Regions from separate parts of the Kribbella sp. NPDC051952 genome, predicted to be linked through region 3. Evidence: riboswitches for the same ligand, from Rfam matches in the RefSeq annotation. Region 3 holds a riboswitch; each other region holds the start of a gene.
The links. Region 3 has a riboswitch for cobalamin ahead of AB0L70_RS01790 (CbtB-domain containing protein). Riboswitches for the same ligand answer to the same signal wherever they lie in the genome.
Positions count from the first base shown of each region.

Region 1: it holds a riboswitch for cobalamin, as region 3 does, so the genes downstream of both, AB0L70_RS10380 (ribonucleoside-diphosphate reductase subunit alpha) here and AB0L70_RS01790 (CbtB-domain containing protein) in region 3, are expected to answer to the same signal.
Region 2: it holds a riboswitch for cobalamin, as region 3 does, so the genes downstream of both, metE (5-methyltetrahydropteroyltriglutamate--homocysteine S-methyltransferase) here and AB0L70_RS01790 (CbtB-domain containing protein) in region 3, are expected to answer to the same signal.

Region 1 covers NZ_JBFAXQ010000004.1:228,735-232,005, reverse strand. Annotated here, with positions in the region: gene AB0L70_RS10390 (Fic family protein) at 1-399, shown strand, start outside; gene AB0L70_RS10385 (DinB family protein) at 490-1,071, shown strand; cobalamin riboswitch at 1,171-1,327, shown strand; gene AB0L70_RS10380 (ribonucleoside-diphosphate reductase subunit alpha) at 1,463-3,271, shown strand, end outside.
Region 2 covers NZ_JBFAXQ010000008.1:290,143-293,413, reverse strand. Annotated here, with positions in the region: gene metE (5-methyltetrahydropteroyltriglutamate--homocysteine S-methyltransferase) at 1-1,970, opposite strand, end outside; cobalamin riboswitch at 2,098-2,321, opposite strand; gene AB0L70_RS18030 (cobalamin-binding protein) at 2,365-3,231, opposite strand.
Region 3 covers NZ_JBFAXQ010000001.1:376,947-380,217, reverse strand. Annotated here, with positions in the region: gene AB0L70_RS01800 (MFS transporter) at 1-1,076, shown strand, start outside; gene AB0L70_RS01795 (LysE family translocator) at 1,066-1,707, opposite strand; cobalamin riboswitch at 1,787-1,933, shown strand; gene AB0L70_RS01790 (CbtB-domain containing protein) at 1,965-2,162, shown strand; gene AB0L70_RS01785 (CbtA family protein) at 2,168-2,923, shown strand; gene AB0L70_RS01780 (histidine phosphatase family protein) at 2,920-3,271, shown strand, end outside.

The DNA of each region.
Region 1 (3,271 bases), on a different contig from region 3:
TGCAGTCACGCGACCGCGGAGGCCGCTCGATTCGAACAGACCGCAGCTGACCTCAAGACCTCCTGGCGGGAAAGAGCGGCGCCGGTCCGGGCGGGATCTGCGGCCGACCTGTTGATCGAGGCACTGCCGGCAGCGCCGGTCCTCACGCTCGCCGCGGCCGCGCAACTCATCGCTCGATCGCAGCAGGCCGCCAACCAGGGACTCGCGCGACTGGTCGAAGCGAACATCCTCCGCGAAGTCACCGACGGCCGCCGCAACCGTGTCTACGAGGCGCCCGAACTCATCGACGCCTTCACGTTGCTCGAACGCCGATTCGCCAGCCCAGCAGCCGATACGAGGATCGAACCACCTAGCAGACCAGTCCCGTCGAGGCCAGAACCAACACGCCATCCGCATTGACTTTCTCCTTCCCGCCAGGACACAATTCGAACACATGTTCGATCGCGTCTCCAAATCGAGGCGCTGAGACGGGGAGCGTGAGGGACTGTGATGCCGGAGCCGTTCGACTGGGACATCCTGCACCGACCATCCGCGATGGCGATGGTGCGAGGCCAGCTCGGCTTCAGCTGGATGGTGTTGTCCGGCCGGCTCGCCCAACTGACCGACGAGCAATACTTCTGGCGTCCGAGCAGCGAGGCGCTGACCGTCGTACGACGTCAGTACGCCGGTAAGTTCCGATCACTCGGGACCGGCGAATGGGTGGCGCAGTGGCCGGACGAGCCGGACCATCGCGGACCGCGGACGATCGCTTGGCTGATCGCCCACCTGACGGAGATGTTCTTCGAGCGCTGGGAGTGGACCTTCGGCGCGAGTCAGCAGGGCCGCGCCGACATCACCCTGCACGGCAACGCGCGGGATGCGGTCGCGTGGCTGACCCATTGGGTCGACGCGTGGCAGGAATCGATCGCCGCGCTGGACGAGGACCAGGTGATGACGGTCGGCCTGAGCCAGGCCACCGAGCTGGACGCCGGCGAGCCGTTCGGCCACGTCGCGCTGCGACTGAATCGCGAGCTGATCCACCACGGCTCGGAGATCATGACACTGCAGGATCTCTATGCGGTCGCAGCGTGAAGACCGAGTAGCGGCCCGACACGCCGCGACACGCCGGGCCCGCGCCGCGACACGCAGAGGCCGACGGGGCAATACCGGGAATTGTCGGAGCAACCACCTAGCATCACTACTGCTGGTGGTTCGGAGTGGCTGGCACCACAAGATGTGGGTCACTCTGAGGCAACAGGGGAATCCGGTGAGACTCCGGAGCTGCCCCGCAACGGTGAGCGGAGAGCCTCCGCGAGTCCGGATACCTGCCACTGGCGCGCGCACCGCCGGTGCGCGCGGTCCGAGACCTCGCGGGTGGGTCGCAGGGCGTGACGGCAGTGTTCCCGGCCGGTGCGGCCGTGTCGTCGTGCGCCCGCCCGCGCTCAGGTCAAGGGCCTCCGGCACTCGTATGGAGACAGCTTCTGTGACCATCGCTTCGTCCTCCCGGACGGCTGACCAAGCCGACCCGAATTCTTCGGCAGACCTGCCGACCGAGCTGACCGTCGTCCGCCGTGACGGCAGCAGCACCGCCTTCGACCCGACCAAGATCTCGGTCGCGATGAGCAAGGCGTTCCTCGCCGTCGAGGGCGCCGAGGCCGGCGCCACCCACCGGGTCCGTGACCTGGTGACCGACCTGACCGGCCGGGTCGTGGGCGCCCTGACCAGCCGCGGCGACGCCCGTCGCAGCGTCCAGGTCGAAGACATCCAGGACCAGGTCGAGCTGGCGCTGATGCGCGCCGGCGAGCACCAGGTCGCCCGTGCCTACGTCCTCTACCGGGAGGAGCGGACCAAGGCCCGCACCCCCGCCGACGCGGCCGGCATCAGCGAGAAGCCGGCGCTGACAGTCCGCGCGGCCGACGGCAACCGAGCCCCGCTCGACATCGACCGGCTGCGAGTCATCGTCGGCGAGGCGGCCGAAGGACTCGACTCGGTCGATCCTGAGCTGATCCTCAACGAGACACTCGGCTCCTGCTACGACGGCATCGCGCAGCACGAGGTCGAGCTCGCGCTCGTGATGGCCGCCCGGTCGTACGTCGAGACCGAGCCGCAGTACAGCTTCGCCGCGTCCCGCCTGCTGCTCGACCAGATCCGTCGCGAGGCCCTCGGCCGCGTTCACGGTGAGCCCCGGCAGGCCAGCCAGGCCGACATGACCGAGGCGTACGCCGACTACTTCCCGCGCTACATCCAGGTCGGTATCGAGGCCGGACACCTCGACCCCGAGCTGGCCAACTTCGACCTGACCCGGCTGGCCGCCGCGATCCGCCCCGAGCGCGACCTCAACTTCACCTTCCTCGCCCTGCAGACCCTCTACGACCGCTATCTGCTGCACATCGACAAGGTGCGCTTCGAGCTGCCGCAGGCGTTCTTCCTTCGCGTCGCGATGGGGATGGCACTGCGGGAGGACGACCGGGAGGCGCGCGCGATCCAGTTCTACGAGCTGCTCAGTTCGTTCCGGTTCATGTCGTCGACGCCTACCCTGTTCAACTCCGGCACCACCCGGCCGCAGCTGTCGTCGTGCTTCCTCACCACGGTCGACGACGACCTGGCCGGCATCTTCCACGGCATCCGCAACAACGCGCTGCTCGCGAAGTACTCCGGTGGTCTCGGCAACGACTGGACCCCGGTCCGCGGCATCGGCGCCAAGATTCGCGGCACCAACGGCGAGTCGCAGGGCGTCGTACCGTTCCTGAAGATCGCCAACGACACCGCGGTCGCGGTGAACCAGGGCGGCAAGCGCAAGGGCGCGGTCTGTGCCTACTTGGAGACCTGGCACATCGACGTCGAGGAGTTCCTCGACCTACGCAAGAACACGGGCGACGAGCGCCGCCGTACGCATGACATGAACACGGCGAACTGGGTGCCCGACCTGTTCCTGCAGCGCGTCGAGGCGGGTGGCGACTGGACTCTGTTCTCGCCGAACGAGGTCCCCGACCTGCACGATTTGTACGGCGCTGAGTTCGCCGCGGCGTACGCCGGTTATGAGGCGGCCGCCGACCGTGGTGAGATCCGGGTGTTCAAGCGGGTCAAGGCCGTCGACCTGTGGCGCCGGATGCTGACGGTGCTGTTCGAGACCGGGCACCCGTGGATCACGTTCAAGGACGCCTGCAACCTGCGCTCACCGCAGCAACACGACGGCGTCGTCCACTCGTCGAACCTGTGCACCGAGATCACGCTCAACACGACGGTCGAGGAGACCGCCGTCTGCAACCTGGGCTCGGTCAACCTGGTCGCC
Region 2 (3,271 bases), on a different contig from region 3:
AGCGCGGGCTCATCTACCTGCACGATCTTGATGCCGGCCGCGACCAGATCAGCCACTTCGTCGCGCAGTGCCAACGCGACCTGGTCGGCGGTGACGGCGGCCGGTTGGTCATCGCGGACGAACGACCAGGCCAGGATCGTCACCGGGCCGGTCAGCATGCCCTTCACGGGCCGGTCGGTCAGCGACTGCGCGTACGACGACCATTGCACCGTCATCGGAGCCGGCCGGGACACATCGCCGTACAGGATCGGTGGGCGGACGCAGCGGCTGCCGTATGACTGCACCCAGCCGAGTTTGGTGGTCGCGAACCCGTCGAGTTGTTCGGCGAAACACTGGACCATGTCGTTGCGTTCTGGCTCGCCATGGACGAGCACGTCCAGCCCGATGTCCTCCTGAAGCGCGATCACTTGGGCGATCTCGGTACGCATGCGTTCGTCGTACGTCGCCTGGTCGATCCGGCCGTTGCGGAGCTCGGCGCGGGCACGACGGATCTCTGCGGTCTGCGGGAACGAGCCGATCGTCGTGGTCGCGAGCTCCGGCAACCCGAGCGCGGCCTGCGCGGTCCGGCGTTCGTCGTACGGCGGACGCCGGCGATCCTCGGCGCGGATCGTGGCGACTCGATCGCGAACGGCCTGCTCACGGGTGAGGTCCGACTCCTTGAGTGGGCCGCCGGTCGGATTGTTGACATCCGCGACGACGCTCGAGTTGAGAGCACGGCCCAGGAGGACGACCTCGTCGACCTTCTGTTGCGCGAAGGCGAGTCGGGCGCGGACTCGTGGGTCGAGCTCGTCCTCGACGTCGACGTCGTACGGGACGTGGAGGAGTGAGCAGGAAGTCGAGACCTCCAGTTGGCCGACGGAGCCGATCAGGGCGGAGCAGGTGGAGAGCGCGTCACCCAGAGCGGTTTGCCAGACGTTGCGGCCGTCGACGACGCCGGCCACGACGGTTTTGCGTTGCAGGGATGGCAGTTTGGGGATTTGGTCGACCAGGCCGGGTGCGGAGACCAGGTCCAAGGCGACGCCGTCGATCGCTGTTGACACGAGCACCGGCAGGGCAGGGCCGGGGTCACCGAGGTAGGTCGCGACCAGGAGACGCGGGCGCTCGGTCAGAGTGGAGAGCTTGTCGTAGGCGCGGCGGAGTGCATCGAGTTCGGCGGGGGTGCGGTCTTGTACGAGGGCTGGTTCGTCGAGCTGTACGCAGTCCACTCCGGCGGCGTCGAGTTGGCCGAGGAGGTCGGCGTACGCGTCGACGAGTTGGTTGAGCAAGCTGAGCGGTTCGAAGTCGGGGGTGGTGGACTTCGAGAGGAGCAGGAAGGTGAGGGGGCCGATCAGGACCGGGCGGAGGTTGACGCCGTACTCGCGAGCTTCGGACAACTCGGTCAGGATCTTGACCGGGTTAAGTTTGAAGCGGGTCTCGCGGTCGAGTTCGGGGACCAGGTAGTGGTAGTTGGTGTCGAACCACTTGGTCAGTTCGAGCGGTGCGACGCCGTCACGACCGCGGGCCATGGCGAAGTACGTGTCGAGCTCCGACAGACCGAGCTCGCGAAAGCGCGCCGGGGTAGCGCCGAGCAGCTGCACCTGGTCAAGCACCTGGTCGTAGTACGAAAAGGTGTTGCCGGGAATCGTGTCGAGACCACGTGCCTTAAGGTCCAGCCACGTCTCAACCCGAAGCCGCGCCGCCGTCCCCTCAAGCTCCGCGAGACCCTCTGACCGGGACCCACCAGCTGTCGCCGCATCGAGCTTCGCCGGGTCGTCCGACCGGGACTCACCGGGTGTTGCTGCGTTGAGTTGCGCCGGGTCGTTCGACGGGGACTGACCGGGTGTTGCTCCGTCGAGTTTCGCCGGGTCATCCGATCGGGCCTTGGCGGGGGTGGTTGTCTCGGTGGAGGCCCAGTACTGCTCTAGGGCGTGCTTGAGTTCGCGGTGCGGGCCGATTCGGGGGTAGCCCAGGATGGTGGTGCTGGTGTTCACGTCTCTCTCCTCGCGAGCGTGCCGATTGGGTCGGCGGATGCTCACGGAGAAACGCGGGGACCACGGACGTACGGCCGTGGTCCGGGCGGGTCCTCCCACGAGACCACCGATCCCACCGCGCACCCGGATGGGCGCACGGACCGGCGGCAGGTCTTCGGACTCACGGGCAGGCCGGCCCAAGGCCGGTGGACCTACTGGCCGTCGCTTCCCGGACGCTGCGCGCCCAGTGCTTGTGACGACGTTCGTTCCCGTTCACCGCTGCGGGGCAGTCCCGGATTCCCACCGGATTCCCTCTTGCCTCGTCCGATCACAACCCACATGACCGTCCGAACCACCAGCACCTCCAACCCTACGCGCGCCACCCCCACCCCGCCGCAAGCCGAGACAAACCCCACTACCGCAGTCGCCGGGCGATGGAGGGATCCGGGGAGTCGTCGTGAAGGAGAGCAGCGAGGGCTTCGATGCCGTCGACCAAGCGCGGGCCGGGACGGGCGAAGTAGCCGTTCGCGTCGACCGCCCAGACCGGGATGGTGGGTGGGAGTACGCCGTCATCGAGGAGGGACCGGGTGAGTGCGGCAGCGCCGTCCAGATCGAAGCCACAGGGCGCCGCGACGATCAGGTCAGGCTGCGCGTCGGCCACGTCCTGCCAGGTGATGGGCGTTGACCGTTGGCCGGCCTGCCCGAGCACGTTGACGCCACCTGCCCGGATAACCATCTCCGGCAACCAATGCCCAGGTGCATACGGCGGATCCGTCCACTCAAGCAGCGCCACCCGAGGGGAAGCGGTGCCGAGGGTGAAGTCGTCCAACCGCGCTCGGAGGTCCTCGACCAGAGTTGAGCTTTCGCGGTTGATTGTTTTGGCGATGGACTCTATGGACGTGATGACGTCGTCCAGGGTGTGTGGGTCGGTGGTGACCACCTCGGCTTGGCAGCCCAAGTAGTTGAGTGCCTCGGTTACGTCGTCCACGTCGATTGCGCAGACCTTGCACAGGTCCTGACTGATCACCACGTCCGGGTTCAGCTCGCGAAGTGCACCCGCGTTCAGGTGATAGAGGTCCTCGCCGGCCGCGACCCTCCGACGGACGAATTCGTCGATCTCACCCGGCGTGAGACCCTCCGGCAGCGCGGTCGTGGACACGATCCGCCGCGTACGAGCAGCCGCCGGATAGTCGCACTCGAACGTCACACCCACCACGTCATCACCCGCCCCCAGCGCAAAGCAGATCTCAGTCCCCGAAGGCAGCAACGAAACGATCCGCACCCCCAAAACCTACCCCGCCCCCCACCCGAACCCCCGACGA
Region 3 (3,271 bases):
CCGGCCTGATCATCGCCGGCCTGGCGCCGTCCATGGAGATCCTGGTCGCCGGCCGGATCATCCAAGGGTTCGGCTCCGGGCTGCTGACAGTCGCGCTGTACGTCGTCGTCGGGCACCTGTATCCGGCCCGGTTGCGCCCGCGCATCTTCGCCGCGTTCGCGACCGGTTGGGTCGTGCCGTCCCTCGTCGGTCCCGCGATCGCCGGGCTGATCGTCGAGCACGCCAGCTGGCGGATCGTGTTCCTCGCCGTACCGGCCATCGCGATCCCGGCCGCTCTCGTGATGCGGCCCGGCCTGGCGCACGGCACCGCGCACGAGCCACGGACGGGACGACTGTGGGACAAGCGGGCGATGTGGGCGGTCGCCGCCGCGATCGGGGTCGGCCTGCTCTACTACGGCGGCCAGCAGCGCGGCGTACTCCAGGTCGTCCTGCTGGCGCTCGGACTGGCCGCGGTGGTTGTGTTCGGGCCGAAGCTGCTTCCGCGCCGGACGTTCGTCCTCGGCCGCGGGCTGCCGTCGGTGATCGCGCTGAGAGGGCTGGTGGCCGCGGCCGGGTTCGGGTCCGAGGTGTTCCTGCCGCTGATGCTGACCCGGGAGCGCGGTCTGTCGCCGTCGCTCGCGGGCCTGGTGCTGACGGTGAGTGCGCTGAGCTGGACCGCCGCGTCCTGGTACCGCGGCCGGCCGAAGCAGCCGTTCTCCCACGGGGTGTTCCTGCAGGCGGGCATGGTCTCGATCGTGCTCGGTATCGCGACCGCCGTGCTGACCCTCAACCCGCATGTCCCGGTCGTGGTCGCCATCTTCGGCTGGAGCCTGACCGGTCTCGGCATGGGGACGGTCTTCCCGACGCTGTCGGTGCTCGTGCTCGAGTACTCCGAGCGCGAGGAGCAAGGCACCAACAGTTCCGCGGCGCAGCTCAGCGACTCGTTGTCGACGGCAACGATCTTGGCCGTCGGTGGATCACTCTTCGCCGCATTGGAGCCGCACTCGGCGGTGACGGCGTACCTGGTGGCTTTCGGACTCCCGGCCCTGTTCGCGCTGATCGGCGTACAGGCGGGTCGGCGGACCGCTACTCCTTAGAGCCCGTCACGGCGATGCTGGCGCCGAGGCCGATGATCATCAGGCCGCCGGTGCCGCCGACCAGTTCGAGCCGGCGCGGTGAGCGAGCGAACCACTCGCGCGCCGTGCCGGCGACGACGGCCCAGACGCTGTCCGAGCAGAGCGCGATCAGGATGAAGATCAGGCCGAGGATGAGGATCTGCACCCAGGCCGGGCTGCTCGCGCCCTTGTCCACGAACTGCGGCAGCGCGGCGGCGAAGAACACGGCCGTCTTCGCGTTGGTGACTCCGACCAGGAAGCCCTGTCGCACCGTCTTACGGCTGTTGCCGGGCTTCACGCCTCTGGTCATCGCCTCGACCAGCGACTTCCGGGTCCGGAACGCGTGCACACCTAGATAGATCAGGTACGCCGCTCCCGCGAGCTTCACCACGGTCAGCGCGATCGCGCTCGCGGCGATCAGCGTGCCCAGGCCGAGGGCGACCGCGACCAGCATCACCGCGGCGCCGATGGTGTTGCCGAGCATGGTCAGTACTGCCTCCCGCCGCCCGACAGCGAGCGCTCTCCCGACGATGAACAGCACGCTCGGGCCGGGAATGACGATGAGGACGAACGACGTGATCGCGAACGCGATGAGGTGATGAGCCGACGGCATCCTGTCAGAGTAGATGCGACACCGTCGCGCCGCACTACTTAGTTCGTAGGGTGGGATACATCACCGGCGCGCCGTACCACGTTGACCGGGCTCTGCCCGTGCACCTACGGTTCGAGGGACAAACTGCGGTGCCATGAGGGAAGCCGGTGAGAGTCCGGCACGGCCGCGCCACTGTGAGCGAGCTTCGGCTCGTGAGTCAGGACGCTCGGGCACCAGCAGCCTTTCGAAGGGGACGCGCACTTCCCCAGGAGGTCACGATGGCAGCTCCTGCCCGCTCGGTCGCCGTACCGGCACTCTCTCCCCGGCTTCTCGCCGTCTCGCTGCTCAGCGTCGGTCTGATGCTTCTGCTCGCCTACCTGGTCGGGTTCGACCAGGGTGCGGTCTCCCAGTCCGGGATGTACCTGCACGAGCTGATGCACGACGGCCGGCACCTACTCGGCGTTCCCTGCCACTAGATCTCATGCGCACCTTCGGATCGCTCCTGGTGCGCGGACTGATCGTCGGACTCTTCGCCGGCCTGCTGGCCGGAGCATTCGCCACCGTGATGGGCGAACCGCGTGTCGACGCGGCCATCGCGATCGAAGAGGCCAACTCCTCCTCCGCGCACACCCATGATCATGGCGACGGCACCGAGCCGGCCGCCGAAGAGAAGCCGCTGGTCAGCCGCGACGGCCAGAAAGCCGGCTTGTTCCTCGCCACCAGCCTGTACGGCGTCGCCCTCGGCGGCATCTTCGCCGTCGGCTTCACCCTGCTCCGGCGCAAGCTCCGGACCGAGAACGACTCGTACGCCGCTCTGGGTCTGGCCGCGGCCGGATTCGTCGGCATCGTGCTCGTCCCGTTCCTCAAATACCCGCCGAATCCACCCGCGGTCGGTGATCCGGACACGATCACCAGGCGCACGGTCACCTACCTGCTCACGCTGGTGATCGGCCTGCTCGCGGTCTGGGCCGGTGTCGCCCTGTCCCGGTGGGCGGCTCGGTACGGCGACGTCGCCCGGCTCGCCGGTGGGGTGATCGGACTCGTCCTCACCGTCTTGGCGGCGTACCTGATCCTGCCGCGAATCAACGAGGTTCCGGAGACGTTCCCCGCTACGCTGCTCTGGCAGTTCCGGTTCGCCTCGCTCGGTACGCAGGCGACGCTGTGGCTCCTACTCGGCTTCGGGTACGCCGCCACCGTGGACCGCCGGCTGACCCGACAGAAAGTGGTTGCGGCTTGACGGAGCTGACCCTCCTCGCACACGCCCTCACACCCGCACTTCGTGGACTCCGGCTCGGCGGCGACGCCGAGCCGGATCCCGCGGGTGTCGAGGCTGCTCGTGAGCTGAAGCTCGACGCCGATGTGGTGTACGCCGGCCCCGAGCGGGCCGCCGTACGCACCGCCGAGGCCCTCGGCCTGACCCCGGTGATCGAGCCCGCGCTGCGGGACCGTGAGTACGGCGAATGGTCCGGCCGTGGGCTCGAGGAGGTGCTCGCGGCGGACCCGCAGCGGGCAGCGGCCTGGCTCGAGCGCCCGCACACCGCGACCCCGGGCGGTGAGACGGAGAACGACGTACTCGCGCGCGTCG